Regions from separate parts of the Paenibacillus sp. PSB04 genome, predicted to be linked through region 3. Evidence: riboswitches for the same ligand, from Rfam matches in the RefSeq annotation. Region 3 holds a riboswitch; each other region holds the start of a gene.

The links. Region 3 has a riboswitch for cyclic di-AMP ahead of K2F33_RS06645 (resuscitation-promoting factor). Riboswitches for the same ligand answer to the same signal wherever they lie in the genome.
Region 1: it holds a riboswitch for cyclic di-AMP, as region 3 does, so the genes downstream of both, K2F33_RS01860 (hypothetical protein) here and K2F33_RS06645 (resuscitation-promoting factor) in region 3, are expected to answer to the same signal.
Region 2: it holds a riboswitch for cyclic di-AMP, as region 3 does, so the genes downstream of both, K2F33_RS32200 (alpha/beta fold hydrolase) here and K2F33_RS06645 (resuscitation-promoting factor) in region 3, are expected to answer to the same signal.

What each region holds. Positions count from the first base shown of each region.
Region 1 covers NZ_CP081301.1:361,265-366,116, reverse strand. Annotated here, with positions in the region: gene K2F33_RS01875 (urease accessory UreF family protein) at 1-573, opposite strand, end outside; tRNA gene K2F33_RS01870 (tRNA-Leu) at 827-909, shown strand; gene K2F33_RS01865 (glutathione peroxidase) at 1,054-1,548, opposite strand; cyclic di-AMP (ydaO/yuaA leader) riboswitch at 1,859-2,069, shown strand; cyclic di-AMP (ydaO/yuaA leader) riboswitch at 2,192-2,366, shown strand; gene K2F33_RS01860 (hypothetical protein) at 2,502-2,891, shown strand; gene kdpF (K(+)-transporting ATPase subunit F) at 3,033-3,110, shown strand; gene kdpA (potassium-transporting ATPase subunit KdpA) at 3,181-4,852, shown strand, end outside.
Region 2 covers NZ_CP081301.1:7,018,428-7,023,279, reverse strand. Annotated here, with positions in the region: gene K2F33_RS32210 (MATE family efflux transporter) at 1-649, shown strand, start outside; gene K2F33_RS32205 (hypothetical protein) at 690-1,319, opposite strand; cyclic di-AMP (ydaO/yuaA leader) riboswitch at 1,803-1,990, shown strand; cyclic di-AMP (ydaO/yuaA leader) riboswitch at 2,078-2,242, shown strand; gene K2F33_RS32200 (alpha/beta fold hydrolase) at 2,426-3,241, shown strand; gene K2F33_RS32195 (SDR family NAD(P)-dependent oxidoreductase) at 3,403-4,248, opposite strand; gene csaA (chaperone CsaA) at 4,525-4,852, shown strand, end outside.
Region 3 covers NZ_CP081301.1:1,368,768-1,373,619, reverse strand. Annotated here, with positions in the region: gene yabG (sporulation peptidase YabG) at 1-337, opposite strand, end outside; gene rsmA (16S rRNA (adenine(1518)-N(6)/adenine(1519)-N(6))-dimethyltransferase RsmA) at 394-1,284, opposite strand; gene rnmV (ribonuclease M5) at 1,281-1,835, opposite strand; gene K2F33_RS06645 (resuscitation-promoting factor) at 2,062-3,234, opposite strand; cyclic di-AMP (ydaO/yuaA leader) riboswitch at 3,505-3,731, opposite strand; gene K2F33_RS06640 (TatD family hydrolase) at 3,936-4,706, opposite strand; gene K2F33_RS06635 (HD domain-containing protein) at 4,765-4,852, opposite strand, start outside.

The DNA.
Region 1 (4,852 bases), 1.0 Mb from region 3:
TTCAGCCGTCCATTTGCCGGCCAACGCTTTGGCGTCGTGAGGCGGAATGCTCAGCGAGCGGGCAGCGAGCTGGATGCATGTGCAGACCGCAGATTGCATATAGCCATAAACGGTGTGGTCGCGGCTGGACCCGAGCTGATAGTTGACATAGGCATGCGCCGTGGCCAGGCAGACGGGAGACAGCTCCTTCTGCGCGAGTTCGTCAAGAACCTTCAGATTGAGCCAGGGGTACAGGGCCTGGGCCAGTTTCAAAAGTCTTCTGCCCCGTTGGCGCACCGCTTCATCATTTTCATGGGCAGCGATTCCTCCGAGGATGTACCGGTCAATTCGGGCGATCTGACGGATATCCCGTTGGTCGGCAGCTGCGTAAATCGCCTGAATGGCCGCGCCGTCTTGGCGGACCAAACGATTCATCATCGGATGAAGGATGAACCCTTCCAGCTCTTCCTGGCTCTGGATGCGCCCTTCTGCAATTCGGGTTTGGAGGTCAAACACATGGCTGAAGCCTCCGACCGACAAGTCGTTATCCAGCGTTTGCACGTAATCGAGCAGTTTGGTGCTTTTGTCGTTCAACGCGGTCACCTCCATATTATTGTGGTAATAAATATTACATGAATTGCGAAGTGAAATCATCGATCACTATTATTTGTAAGTTAATATTACATAAATATTGTGGTTTGTCAATGTTAGGGCGACTTGATCTCTGTTTTTGTTGTTTGATGTGTTATATAATATTACATGTATGGTGTTTTAATGTATTTCCCTTTACAATTCGGATGATTTTGTGTATAATAAAAAAGTTCGCTAAATGAACTTTGGATATTATGCGGTAGTGGTGGAATGGCAGACACGCTATCTTGAGGGGGTAGTGGGCGTACGCCCGTGGAGGTTCGAGTCCTCTCTACCGCATCTATGAACACAGAAAGAAGCTTCCTTGGAGAAATCCAGGGGAGCTTCTTTTTTTGCTTATTGCATTTTCGTATATTTCGGGGTCCCGCAAAGCTAGTGAATTCGGATCGCAGCAAGTAGCGTTATTTTGTAGGGCTGATTTGCCTATTCGCTTTTTCCGGATGCAAGCAGCTTGCGGATGTCGTTTTCGATTTTGTCCGGTGTCGTTTTGGGCGCGTAACGCTTGATGACCCTGCCCTTGGAGTCGACCAGGAACTTGGTAAAGTTCCACTTGACCGCTTTCGATCCGAGCACGCCCGGCGCTTCCCGGGTCAGGTATTGAAACAGTGGATGGGCGTTGCTGCCCTTGACGTCGATCTTCTCAAACATCGGGAACGTGACCCCGTAATTCATCTGGCAGAATTCGCCGATCTCCTCGCTGGTACCGGGCTCCTGATTGGCAAACTGGTTACTCGGAAAACCGAGAATTTGAAAATGATGGTCGCGGAACTCGTCGTACAGCTCCTGCAGCCCGCGAAACTGCGGCGTAAATCCGCATTTGCTGGCCGTGTTCACGATCAGCAGCACGTCACCTTCATATTCCTTTAACGATACCTCTTTGCCGCGCAGCGTGTTCACTTGAAAATCATAGACGCTCACTGCCATCCTCCTCCTTTTGTGCTGCTATGAATCATCATCCAGCCGAAGCATTTACCAAGCACACAATTTAATTTTAAACGATTGAACTGTAATGTCAATGCGGATATTCCTGCGAGCCAGTGTCCCCGAATGACCTGGATTCCATAAATGCGCCAAATCGGGAGCATGGAAGAGGTAGAAGTCAAAAAGCCAAAATGTAAGCGCTAATAAGGTCCTGAATGTTCCAAAATTCGCGGTTCATGATTTTTAGACTGCCTTTACAGCTTGGAAGGAGCGGGTGTATGATTCAGAGCGTATTCAATACAGTTTCCATTACTAATCGCTGAGTTTCCGCAAAAAAGCGCGGAAATCGGGGGAACCAAACGCGTGCCATGGAGCAGCGAACCGGTGTGAGAGTCGGGGGTCTGCTGCCAGCCGCAGGGGTGAATCCCGGCTACGGATGCCATGGATCCGGCCGGGTAGAGCGACTCTCACCGCTCGAATCCGTCAGCTAACCTCGTAAGCGTCGTTTGAGAGAGGAATGATGAAACTTGCGACCCGAATAAACTTTCGGATCACAGGGGGATCAGCTGGCCTCTGTGTTTTTTTTACCCTTTTTTAGCTTACTGGAACAAAAGAGAGCATTCATCACAATCACATACACTTATCAATAACGCTTAATTTCGGCCGGAAAGGGCCGGGAGCGGGGGAACCACAGCGGCCGCCTGGAATGGAAGCCGCCGGGGTGAATCTTTCCGGTACGGTAAGTACCGGAAGGTAGGGCGACTCTCACGCCCGAATCCGACAGCTAACCTCGTCAGCGTAACGGGAGAGGCAGCACTTATCGTGCGCATTTTGAATATAGGACGATCCTATTCATATTCGTCCAAATTCAAGAAGCCGCGGGAAAGGTCCTTCTTTCCCTGCGGCTTCTTTTGCGTATTCGCGGCTGCCGCACAGGAGGAGCCTTTGAAATGGACAACGTCGTCATCGTGACCGCGCCGAACGAGGCGGGACGCAATTTTATCAAGCTGCTGATGTATTGGAAGAGGCCCTTTGCCGTTCTGACCAACAGTGCCCGGGAGGAACGCCTCTTGAGAAAAATGGGGGTGCAGCAGATCATCCGGCTGAATACGAATCACGCGGAGGATTGGGTGGTGCCCGAAATAGAGGTCGGCAAAATCTTTCTGTTTGAAAGCAGCCTCAACCTGACCTGCCGCTATTTGCAAATCTGCCGTCCCTGGACGTCGGAACCGGTATATGTCATTACGCAGAGGGGCAGCTCACCCGGCATTTACCGGGGGCTTGGTGCAGATCACATCATTTATACCTTAAACGGCGAAGTCGGATTTTTACTGAAATAAAGATGATTCTAACCATGCAAAGGAGAGACCGGAAACGATGATGGATGTATATATGATACTTGCGCTCGCTGCCACCTTTGGCGTGTTCTTGTTATTTCTTCATTGGTGCGGCCGAGTGGTGGAAGAAGGGGGCAAAGACCAATGATTGTCGTTGGGGCATTCGCCGTGCTTGTCTTTATCTATTTGGTTTACGCCTTGATCCATCCGGAAAAATTTTGACGGGGAATTTTAAATCTGTAAGCCTTAAGGGGCCAAAGCAGAACATGCTCGTAAGAGGGGGAAGCCAGCCTTGGATATTTTGCAAATTTGTATCGTCATTTTCGTGCTCCTGCTGCTCGTGAAGCCGGTAGGCACTTACGTATATCATATATTCTCCAATGAACCGAACCGGACGGACCGGATTTTCGGCGGCGTGGAAAGAGTTTTATACCGGATCATCGGGCTGAAGCAGCGGGGCAGCATGAATTGGAAAAAGTACGCGCTCAGCATGATCGCAACCAATATCTTTCTGGTAGCGATCAGCTATATATTGCTGCGAACGATGGGCGCCCTTCCGGGCAACCCGAGCGGCATCGGCAATATGGAGGCTAGCCTGTCCTTCAACACGGTCATCAGCTTTATGACGAACACGAACCTCCAGCATTACAGCGGAGAGAGCGGCATGTCTTATTTTGGCCAAATGATCGTCATCACGATGATGATGTTTACCTCGGCAGCCTCGGGCCTGGCTATCGCTATTGCTTTTATGCGCGGCATCACCCGCAGGGGTGAGGGGCTCGGGAACTTCTTCGAGGATTTTATCAAGGCGCATGTCCGCCTGTTCGTGCCGCTTGCCCTCATCGTAACCCTGGTGCTGGTCGGGCTCAAAGTGCCGCAGACGCTGGAGCCGATGCGGGCCGTGCAAACGCTGGGAGGCGGCGTGCAGCAGATTCCGCTGGGTCCTGTGGCCTCGCTGGAATCGATCAAGCACCTCGGAACGAACGGGGGAGGTTTCTTCGGCGTCAATTCGGCCCATCCGTTCGAGAACCCAAGCCCGCTGACCAACGTGATCGAAATTCTCAGCATGTGGACGATTTCGGCGTCACTGCCTTACACGTTCGGACGGTTCGCCCGGAACAAGAAGCAGGGCTGGATGATTTTCAGCGTCATGATGACGCTGTTCGTAGCGTTCCTGTGCCTGACGTATTTCTCGGAAAAAGCCGGCAACCCGCTGATCAACCAGCTTGGCATCAACAGCTCGGGCGGCAGCATGGAAGGCAAGGAGGTGCGCTTTGGCATCGCGCAGTCCGCGTTGTTCACAACCGTCACCACCGCCGCAACGACGGGGTCGGTCAACAACATGCATGATACGCTGACGCCGCTGGGAGGACTTGCGCCCTTGGCCGAAATGATGCTGAACGTCGTGTTCGGCGGCAAGGGGGTCGGTTTCGTCAATATGATCATGTATGCAATCCTCGGCGTATTTATCTGCGGCCTGATGGTTGGCCGGACGCCGGAATTTCTGGGCCGGAAGATCGAAGCCCGGGAGATGAAGCTGATCGCGGTGGCGATTCTGATGCATCCCTTCATTATTCTTGCGCCGACGGCGATTTCGTTTATGACGCATCTGGGTACCGACGCCTTCTCCAATCCTTCGTATCACAGCTTGAGCCAGTCGCTCTATGAGTTCACCTCCTCGGCGGCGAATAACGGCTCCGGGTTCGAGGGATTGGCAGACAATACCGTATTCTGGAACGTCAGCACCGGTCTGGTGATGCTCCTTGGCCGATATATTTCGATTATCGCGCTGCTCGCCGTTGCAGGTTCGCTGGCGGTGAAGCAGAAGGTTGCCGAGACCCAGGGTACCTTCCGGACGGACAACAAGCTGTTTGCCGGCATTTTGACCGGAACCGTGCTGCTGATCGGAGCGCTGACGTTCCTTCCGGTCCTCGTTTTGGGGCCGGTCGCCGAATTTTTAACAC
Region 2 (4,852 bases), 1.7 Mb from region 3:
CGGCGTGCCGTCCTCGGCCGTGTCCTTGTCGTACTCCGCCAACCAGTTTGTGACCACGGCCTTTATTTCGTCGCTTGGGGCCAGCGTGCTGGCAACGAAAATTTACACGCAGAACATCATGTTCTTCGTCATGATTCTGGCCGTCTCGCTGGGCCGGGGCGGGCAGATCATCGTCGGGCAGCTGGTCGGCGCGGGCCAGAGGGAAGAGGCCTACAAGCAGGTGATCCGGAATCTGATCCGCAGCGAGCTGATCACGCTGGCGGCCGTCGCCGTGCTGACGCTGTTCCGGCAGCCGCTGATGAAGCTGTTCACGACCGACCCGGACATTATCGCGATGGGAGCGGCCTTGCTGCTGCTGAGCTTTCTGCTGGAGCCGGGGCGCAACTTCAACGTCATCCTGGAACGGTCGCTGCAGGCCGCCGGCGACGCCCGGTCCGCCATGATCGTGTCCATCACGGTGACCTGGCTCTTCAGTGTGCCGCTGACGTACCTGCTCGGCATTTATTGGGGATACGGCCTGTACGGCATCTGGGCGGCTTTTATCGCCGACGAATGGCTGCGGGGCATCCTGCTCTGGGTCCGCTGGAGGAGCAAGGCCTGGCAGCGAAAAGCGCTGGTGCAGCTTCGCAGCGAGGAGCAGGCGCTGTAGCCGCCTGCGAAGGCAGCACAAAAGAACCGCCACTCGGGGATTATCCGGGGTGGCGGTTCTTTGTGCCGGCGCCGAACAGGGACAGATATGCCGAGGAGCGGCGGATCAAGGCGCGGGTATCCGTCGGGAACTCCGGGCCGAGCAGCGGGAGGCGGTTGACGGGAGCTTTCGCCTGGATTTCCGTATCAAGGTCAGCCGTCAGGCCGGAGATCGCAAGCGACGTTCCTCCCCCGATGCGCAGCGATGTTGCAGCTCCTTCGGCGTAAGCCGTACGGTTCAGCTTGAGAAGGCCGACATCAAGGGATCTTCCCATCTGTTCGGCTGTTGTGCGCGCGGTATGCTGCTCCAGGCGTGACCTGACATCAAGCAGCGCCATCAGCGCGAGCGGGTACTGATTGTGGTCCGGATGCTTCAGAATGTTCATGGCCGTCGCGGTGATGGCCTCTTCCAGCGTCAGGCCGCAAATATAGCGCAGGCGGCAGCCCCACCGTACCAGATCGAAGGCTTGCTTGCCTGAGCACAGCAGGCCCTCGGCAAGCCCTTCCTCGCCGGAGTAAGGCAGCTTTAAAATGCCGATCCGGCAGTTTTCCAGCCAGCCCAGGCTGTGGTGCTGGTATCTTGGAAGAACGATTTCAAACAGTTCGATGGTGGGAATCAAAGCCCGGTTCATCGTGACATCCTCCTTGACCGTGATTTCATGGATACTCCCTGCCGTCTTGTTCCGGATCGTCACGGCCAGTAGGGTTCCATACATGTGTCCGATTGGTAAACTATCCGCATCATACGTCCAAGGGATATCTTTGGCAAGAAGACGAGGCGGATTTTTCGGATCAAAACCTGCATCTTTCCAGCGCAAAGTCCAAAATTCCGGCAAAAAGCCGCTTTTTTTCAGCCTAGCGGCTTCAGCCCTATATCGGCATTATATTCCTATCCAATGGGCGGGTTCAGCCATTTGAATGGCTTCCCGCCTTCAGTTATCCAGCAAAGCTAAGGAAAGCGGTAGGAAAGGCCGTAAAACAATGATTCCTACGGATTAGGACCCGTTTTCCCATCAGATCCCCAAATAAAGCAGGGAATCGTATCGTTTCCCTGCTTTACAGTTCGCCGTCCCAGGCGTATATTCATTTCATCATCCAATAGAGTAAGATTTGCGACTTGATGAACGCTGAATTTTCCGATGAAAAGCGGGGGAACCAATCGCAGTCCTCGTCCCACGGAGCTTTATGCTGGGGCTTGCGGCTTGCAGGGGTGAATCGGAGGCAGGATAATGCCTGTTTCCGTAGGGCTACTCTCACGGCCCGAATCCGTCAGCTAACCTCGTAAGCGTAGTTGAGAGCGGAGGAAACTGTGATTTGACGCATCAACACAGGGTATCTGCTCTGTGTTTTTCTGTGCGCTCATTTTGAAGAATGAAGCGTGTACATGGAATATGTCTATTCGCTGAATTTCCGCCGGAGGGCGGAAAGCGGGGGAACCGGTCGTGTCTGCAGCATCCGCTGCGGCCATATGGGGTGAATCTCGAAAGTGATGAGTAGGGCTACTCTTGGGCCCGAATCCGTCAGCTAACCACGCAAGCGTGTTAAGAGAGGCAGCTGTTATTCATGCAGATGGCAAGGCTTATTCGGCCTTGGATTTGGAAGCATGGAAGAGTGTCCTCTTTCCGGTGCTTCTTTTTTGTTGTTTTAACAAAGAGAAGCATCGATTCCCAAGCGGGCGGCGCCCGCGATTTTGTACAAACAGAGAAAACAGGTTATGTGGGAGAGAGGAGAACATGAAGTGCCTCAGATACAAGTAAACGGAACCACGTTATATTATGAAATTCACGGCATCGGCACGCCTATCGTGTTCATTCACGGGCATTTGTCGTCCCATCATATGTTTGAGCCCCAGGTCGAATATTTCAGCAAGCGGGCAAAGGTGATTGTACTGGACCTCCGGGGTTACGGCAATTCGGGGAAGCTTGACGTGGAGGTCGGGCACATTATGGAAACCCAATGCAGCGATCTGTGCGAGCTGCTCAATAAGCTGCATATTTCGCAGGCGACGCTTGTCGGCTGTTCCAGCGGAAGCGTGCTCGCCCAGACGTTTGCCGCCCTTCATCCGGACCGGGTCAGCGCCCTGGTACTCGTGGACAGCTACTTCGCGGGATGCTTCGGGAAAAAGAACCATTTGCTGAATATTTGCGAGGCGTGCAGCTGGCTGTCTTATTATTTGCCTGCGGAGTTTTTCCTCCGGTCGCTGCGGGTGACGTATAACCGGTGGAGACCAGTCTACAGCATCCTGCGCAAGGAGCTGTACCACAAGCGGCCGACAGAGTCGATCAAGCAGCGTATGGAACTGCTGCGTATGGAGATGCCCGCCAATTTGGCGCGGCTGCCGATGCCCGTACTGTGCGTCGCAGGCAGCCAAAGCGAGTGGTTCGTCAAGCAAATGCAGCGGGCGGCCACCCTGTTCCGGCATGTGCAGCTGGCGACGATCGAGGATGCAATGTATCCGACCCATTTATGCCAGCCCCATGCATTCAACCGCATGCTGCTGAACTTTTTGATGGACCAGCATATTTACCGGACCCGGGAAGCCTATGGAGGATAGTCCGCGGTCATGGGATTTGCCTCCTGGAAAGAAAATCGCATCTTGAATCGCACTGGCCCTAACCAAACGATCTACTCGCTATATTAGCTAATCAGTTAACCGCCCGATAAGAAGGCGGTTAACTGAGCTCTAGCGAGTATTCGTTTTTTCAATGAGACTGATTATATTAAAAAGGGAGGGATGAACCGTCCATCAATATCGGTGAACCCGTATTCCTGGGCAAGATCACCAACCTGTAGTACCAGTCCGTTTTTCAGTTTCACCTCATCATCCCCAGCTAGGGCTGACACCGCTCGCCCTACGTAGTACGGCGACTCCGTGTGTTTCAGAGCCTCAACCTCTTTCCAATGAGCTTCATCTGTACCGAAGTTCCTTAATACCAGTTCTGTTCTCATCCAGCCAGGGGAGACCGCTACCACGGTTATTTCAGTGCTTTTGAGATCATGAGCTAATCCGAGCACTGAGCGGTTAATGGTATTCTTGGCGAGGTCGTAATAGAAAGTTCCTAAATACTTATCCTGATCCTGAAATGTGGTATGTACGATCAATCCAGAATCAGCTTCCAGCATAAGCGGGATCGCATAATGGTTTGTCGCTATTTGTGGGCGTACTCCATTCTGAAACATAGCATCCCACATGTTCAGCGGATATTCCCAGAATGGTTTGGATTGTAAATTCACTTCCAAGTCATGCAGTCCCCAGACGTTATTCACTAGGATATGGAGCCGTCCTTGTTCCTGTCGGATTCTCTCGATCAAAGCCTGTGTATCCTCATCACGGGTATGATCGCAACGACATGCGTACGCCTCTCCTCCATGACTTCGAATCTCCTCCACAGTTTCATCGATACTGCCTGGAAAACCGTGTGTAGTCGTCCCTCGTAAACTTCTTCCGGATACATAAACTACTGCTCCGGCTTTCCCAAGCTCAACGGCAATCCCACGTCCTGCTCCCCGGCTTCCTCCGGTTACGAGAGCGATTTTCCCAGCGAGTCTCTTCAAGTTCATCTACTCCTTCGCAGTTATTTATTTCATCATACTAAAGTAATGCGTCATTAACTGTCGTATTTGAGGATGAACGATTGATTTTTGCAATCAATGAAAAGGCACACTTGAAAGTTAGGCATATTGCTAATTTGTTATTTGCGGCTATACCGATAAAATACGTTATGGGAATCTGGGCTGCGGTGTGCAGCCTTTTTTAGGTTGGTGAAAGTGCTTGTGCCATTGACAGGCAGGGATATAATGGAGAGATATCATCATGGCATAAAAGGAGGAAAAGTTGTGGCAACCATAGAAGATTTGATGAAGCTGGACATTCGCATCGGAACGGTGGTCAAGGCGGAGCCTTTTCCGGAGGCGCGCAAGCCGGCGATCAAGCTGAGCATTGATTTCGGGGAGCTTGGAGTCAAGCGTTCCTCGGCCCAGATTACGAGAAGGTATACCCCGGAGCAACTGGTCGGCCGCCAGGTAGCCGCCGTCGTTAATTTTCCCGTGCGGCGGATTGCCGGATATGAATCGGAAGTGCTCGTTCTCGGCGGAGTTCCGGAAGAGGGCGATGTGGTGCTGCTGGCCCCTGATGTGCCTGTCGGCAACGGCACGCCCATTGCTT
Region 3 (4,852 bases):
CTCCATCCAGATGAAGCACCTTCCCGGGGACTTCGAAATAAGCCGGCTCAGCTGTTCCCCATTCCCCGCTTCCGCTCAAGGTGGCCTGATTCCGCTGGGTCTGCTCCTGACGGTGACGTTTCAGTAAACTGAGCGACTCGTTTGCTCTAATATTTGCTTTCTCGGTTTTTTCGCTTACCGGCGCATAAGGGACCCTTACCAGATCATCGAGCGGAGAATCCGCCAGAAGTCTGAACTCCGTTCCCTTAATCACCGCTTCGTCCCTGCGCAAATCCTCGACGCGGAACGCGATATCGCCGCCGTAGGATCTGCGCACGACCAGGTCTCCAATATTCATGAACATCACCCCTACCCCATGGTATGGGCGAATCCCCCTATTGGTTCATCTTTTGTTTAATTTAAGCCGATGCCTTCCTTCCGCAGCAGGTTGCTTAGCACGGCATATTCCTCAATGCTGAGCGTCTCACCTCGGCGGGACGGGTCGATTCCTGCTGCCTGCAGCAGCTGATCCAGACGCTCCCGTCCCTCATTGGGGAAGAAGCGGCTCTTCAGATTGTTTGATATCGTCTTCCGCCGCTGAGCGAACGATGCTTGTACCACCTCGAAGAAATGCCGCTCATCGTCAACCACAACCGGCGGCTGTTCCCGCACGGCCAGACGGATCACTGCCGATTCCACGTTCGGCTGTGGAATGAATACCGTCTTCGGCACGATACACACCAGCTCCGGCACGCTGTAATACTGCACGGCAATGCTCAGGCTGCCGTAATCCTTCGTGCCCGGCCGGGCGGCCATCCGGTCCGCCACCTCCTTCTGGATCATCACGACGATGTTCTCCAACGGGAGCCGCTCCTCCAGCAGCTTCATCAAGATCGGCGTCGTCACATAGTACGGAAGGTTGGCCACGACGCTGACTTTGGATACGCCGGCAAAATTGCTCTTAAACAACGCAGCGAGGTCCGTCTTCAGTACATCCCCATGATGTACCTTTACGCCGGGGTATGGGGCGAGAACCTCCTCGAGGATCGGAATCAGCCTCTGGTCGATCTCAACCGCCGTGACGGCCCCTGCCTGCTGGGCCAGCTTTTCGGTCAGGGCGCCGATACCAGGACCGATCTCCAGGGCACCCTTGGTGGAATCAAGTCCGGCCGCGTCCACGATTTTATTTAAAATATTTTGGTCGATCAAAAAATTTTGCCCCAGGCTCTTCTTGAATGAAAAGCCGTGGCGCTGGATGATTTCTTTGGTTCGCCTTGGTGTGGCGATGTCGTCCATGCCGTTCACGTTGTCCGGCCTCCTTCATCTTCGATACGGGCAAGCGCATCCGCGAATTCTTCGCGGGATATTTGAAATATGGCGAGTCGCTTATAAAATTGCTTGCCGTTGCAGTAGCCGATACCGAGGAGGTTGCCCATCGCCATCCGCCGGGCGGCGGCATCCGGGTGCACCAGCAGCCCCGCCTCCATCAGGTCCTCCATGTCGATCTGGCTTTCCGCCCCCTCATAAGAGGTGTGAACCCGCTCCAAGGCTCTGCGGATCGCCGCAGGCGAGGCGTTCTCCACACCGATATCCCCCTTGCGGGTTGCATCGGCCTCCGGGATAAACGCATGCTTGCAGCCAGGCACCTTGGCCGAAATGATTTTGCGGATTCTTTCGCCGGCGTGATCCGGGTCCGTCAGCACAATGACCCCCCGCCGCTCCTGAGCCAGCGCGATCCGCTGGAGTATACGCGCATTGATGGCGGAGCCGCCCGTCTCGATCGTATCGGCATCCACCGCCCGCTTCACGGCCACGGTATCATCCCGGCCTTCCACCACAATGACTTCTTTAATCATGATTTCCTGTCTTCCTTTCGAGTACATTATACCCGTCAATGCCGCCGGACAGCCAAGTCCCTGCAAGTGGCATAAACCGTGATGCCTGTTCAGGTACTTTGCGGGGTCCCGGTATAGACAAACTGCTGTAAATTAACAACAAAAAGAAGAGGAAAGCTCCTCTTCTTTAGCATGACATTTTCATGATCATAATACTATAACATTAGAATGGCAAAGTAAAACGAAATTAGTTCAGCTCCGGTTTGACCGGACCGATCACGTATACCTTAAGGCCGGATTTACGGCCAAAGTTGCGTGCCTGCTGGACGGAATCGTAGTATATATCGATTTTATTTCCCTTAATGGCTCCGCCTGTGTCTTCCGCACGACGGAAGCCAACACCTTCAATGTAAACCCACCATCCCAAAGGAATGACGCTTGGATCAACCGCAATCGTGCGGCCTTCCGTGACGCGTGTTCCTGTGGCGGTGCGTGTGCCGACTCCGGACTCGCCAGACGAATAAGCGGTCATGGAGACTTTGATCAGCTTCTTGTAGGAAAAGTCAACGCCGGCCTTGCTGACCCGGTTGTTACTGCTGCTGCTGCTGACCTTCTTCACCTTGGCAGGGGTAGAAGAAGCTTTGGCAACGGCTGTTTTGACTTCGGTCACTACGGGAACAGGCTTTTTCTTCGTGCCGACGGCAATGACCTTATCTTTGGTCACCGTCTGCACTTTTTTGCCCACCATTTTCATGGACACCAGCTTGCCGTCTTTGTACTTCTTCTCGATGTACTGCACCATCACGCCAGGAGATCCCTGCTGAATCACCCGCGACTCGCCTTTGTAAATGCTGGGGTCGGAGGTTTTGACCACCCGGAAGGGGAGGGATTCATGACGCTGTACCACTTGTTTGTTCATCCGGACGATCCGGATGTCCGTGTTGGTGGAGACCGCCGTTTCGACAGCCGGAGTGACAATGTCTGTTTCCTTGACTTTGACGCCGGTTTCTTTCAGCACGTCGCCGACCGTTTTGGCCGTTGTATACAAATGCTTCGTTGCACCATCAGCCGTCACCTTCACAGGACTCGCGCGGTCGATCACGACCTTGTCGCCGTCGGATATAGCCCCGCTCAGCGGCATCGATATTTGGTCCTCGGGTTTCAGACTGATTTCCTGCTCATCCAGCATTTCTTGAAGTAAAGATGTATTGGTCTGTACAGATTTCATTTGACCGTCTACTACCAAATAAACTTGTTTTCGCGATTGACTGTACACGAGCAGCAAGATCATCAGGGTAACCGCGATTGAAACGATAGCTGCAGTGGAGATCTGGCGCAAATTCTCATGCTTCCATCGCAATGCGTAAGACATGCTGGAGATTTTTGAATCATGGGTCTTCTCTGGTTGGAAAACGCCCACTTTCTCGATCCTCCTTCATAGCCTCGCCGTCTAGAGTTATGCATGATTGTATTTGACGCGACTATACTCAATTTTTTACAAGAACCCACAGAAAGCATGCGTTCTTGCACCATGAACCAATCTCTCCATCATGATTTGTCACCTCCTGTTATACAACAGTATGATGACTGCCTCTCCTTTATTCAAAACAAAAGAAGCCGATAGAAAAGAGCTTACGAGGACTCTTTCGTGGCTTCCGGATGTCAGAATATCGGAATTGTCATGCACGAGGGTACCTCTCTTTATCCGCTTACGGGGTTAGCTGTCGGGTTCGGGCGAAAGAGAGCCGCCCTATTCGCGTCCTTACGCTCATGGCGTAAAGCCGTTCAATTCACCCCAGAGACCCAAAAAAGAAATCAAATACGTTTGCGAGCACCGGACCGCTTCCGGTCTGTCATGCCCCGCTCCAGTATTGGTTCCCCCGTTCTCCCATGCGGAAGACTCAGCGAGACTGGTTCATGAAGCTGCGAAGGTAAGACCTTAACGACAGCTCAATGATTCACTGAAAAGATGATATCCTGTTTTGATGCATGTTGTAAAGCGGTAATCAACCACGTTTATTTGAAAAAGTGGTTAAAAAAATGTAATATTCGGCGTTTTGTTTGTTAAAATTCTTTAATCATTCGCTCATGCTCATTTTTTCGGCTGTTTTTCTCCCGATTTCACACAATTCCAAATCGTTCCAGCCCATTTTGGGTGGTAATCTGGGCAATTTCCTCCAGGTCAACCCCCTTAATCTGGGCTGCCGCTTCAGCGACCAGACGGACGTTTGCCGACTCGTTTCTCTTCCCTCGGAAAGGGTGCGGCGTGAGATAAGGAGAGTCCGTTTCGATGAGCAGCCTGTCCATCGGAACCTGAGCCAGGACCTCTTTGGGGACTCTGGCATTCTTGAACGTAATAGGTCCGCCAAACGAAAGATGGAAGCCCATATTCAGGCATAGCTTCGCGGTTTCCCAGCTCCCCGAGAACGAATGCATGACACCGCCGACCTCGCCGGCCTTCTCTTCCCGTAATATTTTCACAATATCCTCATGGGCGTCCCGGTTATGTATAACAATCGGCATGTTGAGCTCTCGGGCCAGTCCAATTTGCTGGCGGAGGACCCGGTGCTGCACATCCTTTGGCGAGGTATCCCAGTAGTAATCCAGACCAATTTCACCGATGGCCACCACCTTGGGATGACTGCATAAGGATGCAATCCACTCCAGATCGCCTTCCTGCATAAAAACGGCGTCCTGCGGATGCCAGCCTATGGCCGCATATATAAAATCATACGTTTCCACCAGCTTCATCGTCGATGGAATCGTCTCCCGGTTAAAACCAACGTTGATCATCCGGGTTACACCGGCTTGTACGGCATTATCAATGACCCGCTCCCGGTCCTCGTCGAATTGTTGCGCATCCAGATGGGTGTGCGTGTCGAACAGTTCCATGAATTTGAACTCCTTTCTTGTCGGTACCACAGGTTCCTTTTCGTACGGTATTTTGTCATTAAAGCTTGAAAATGCGGGAAATCGAAGGAGAAAGATCGGTTATCGCCTTTTCCAGTTTATCTTCCGGATAATACAAGTGATATTTC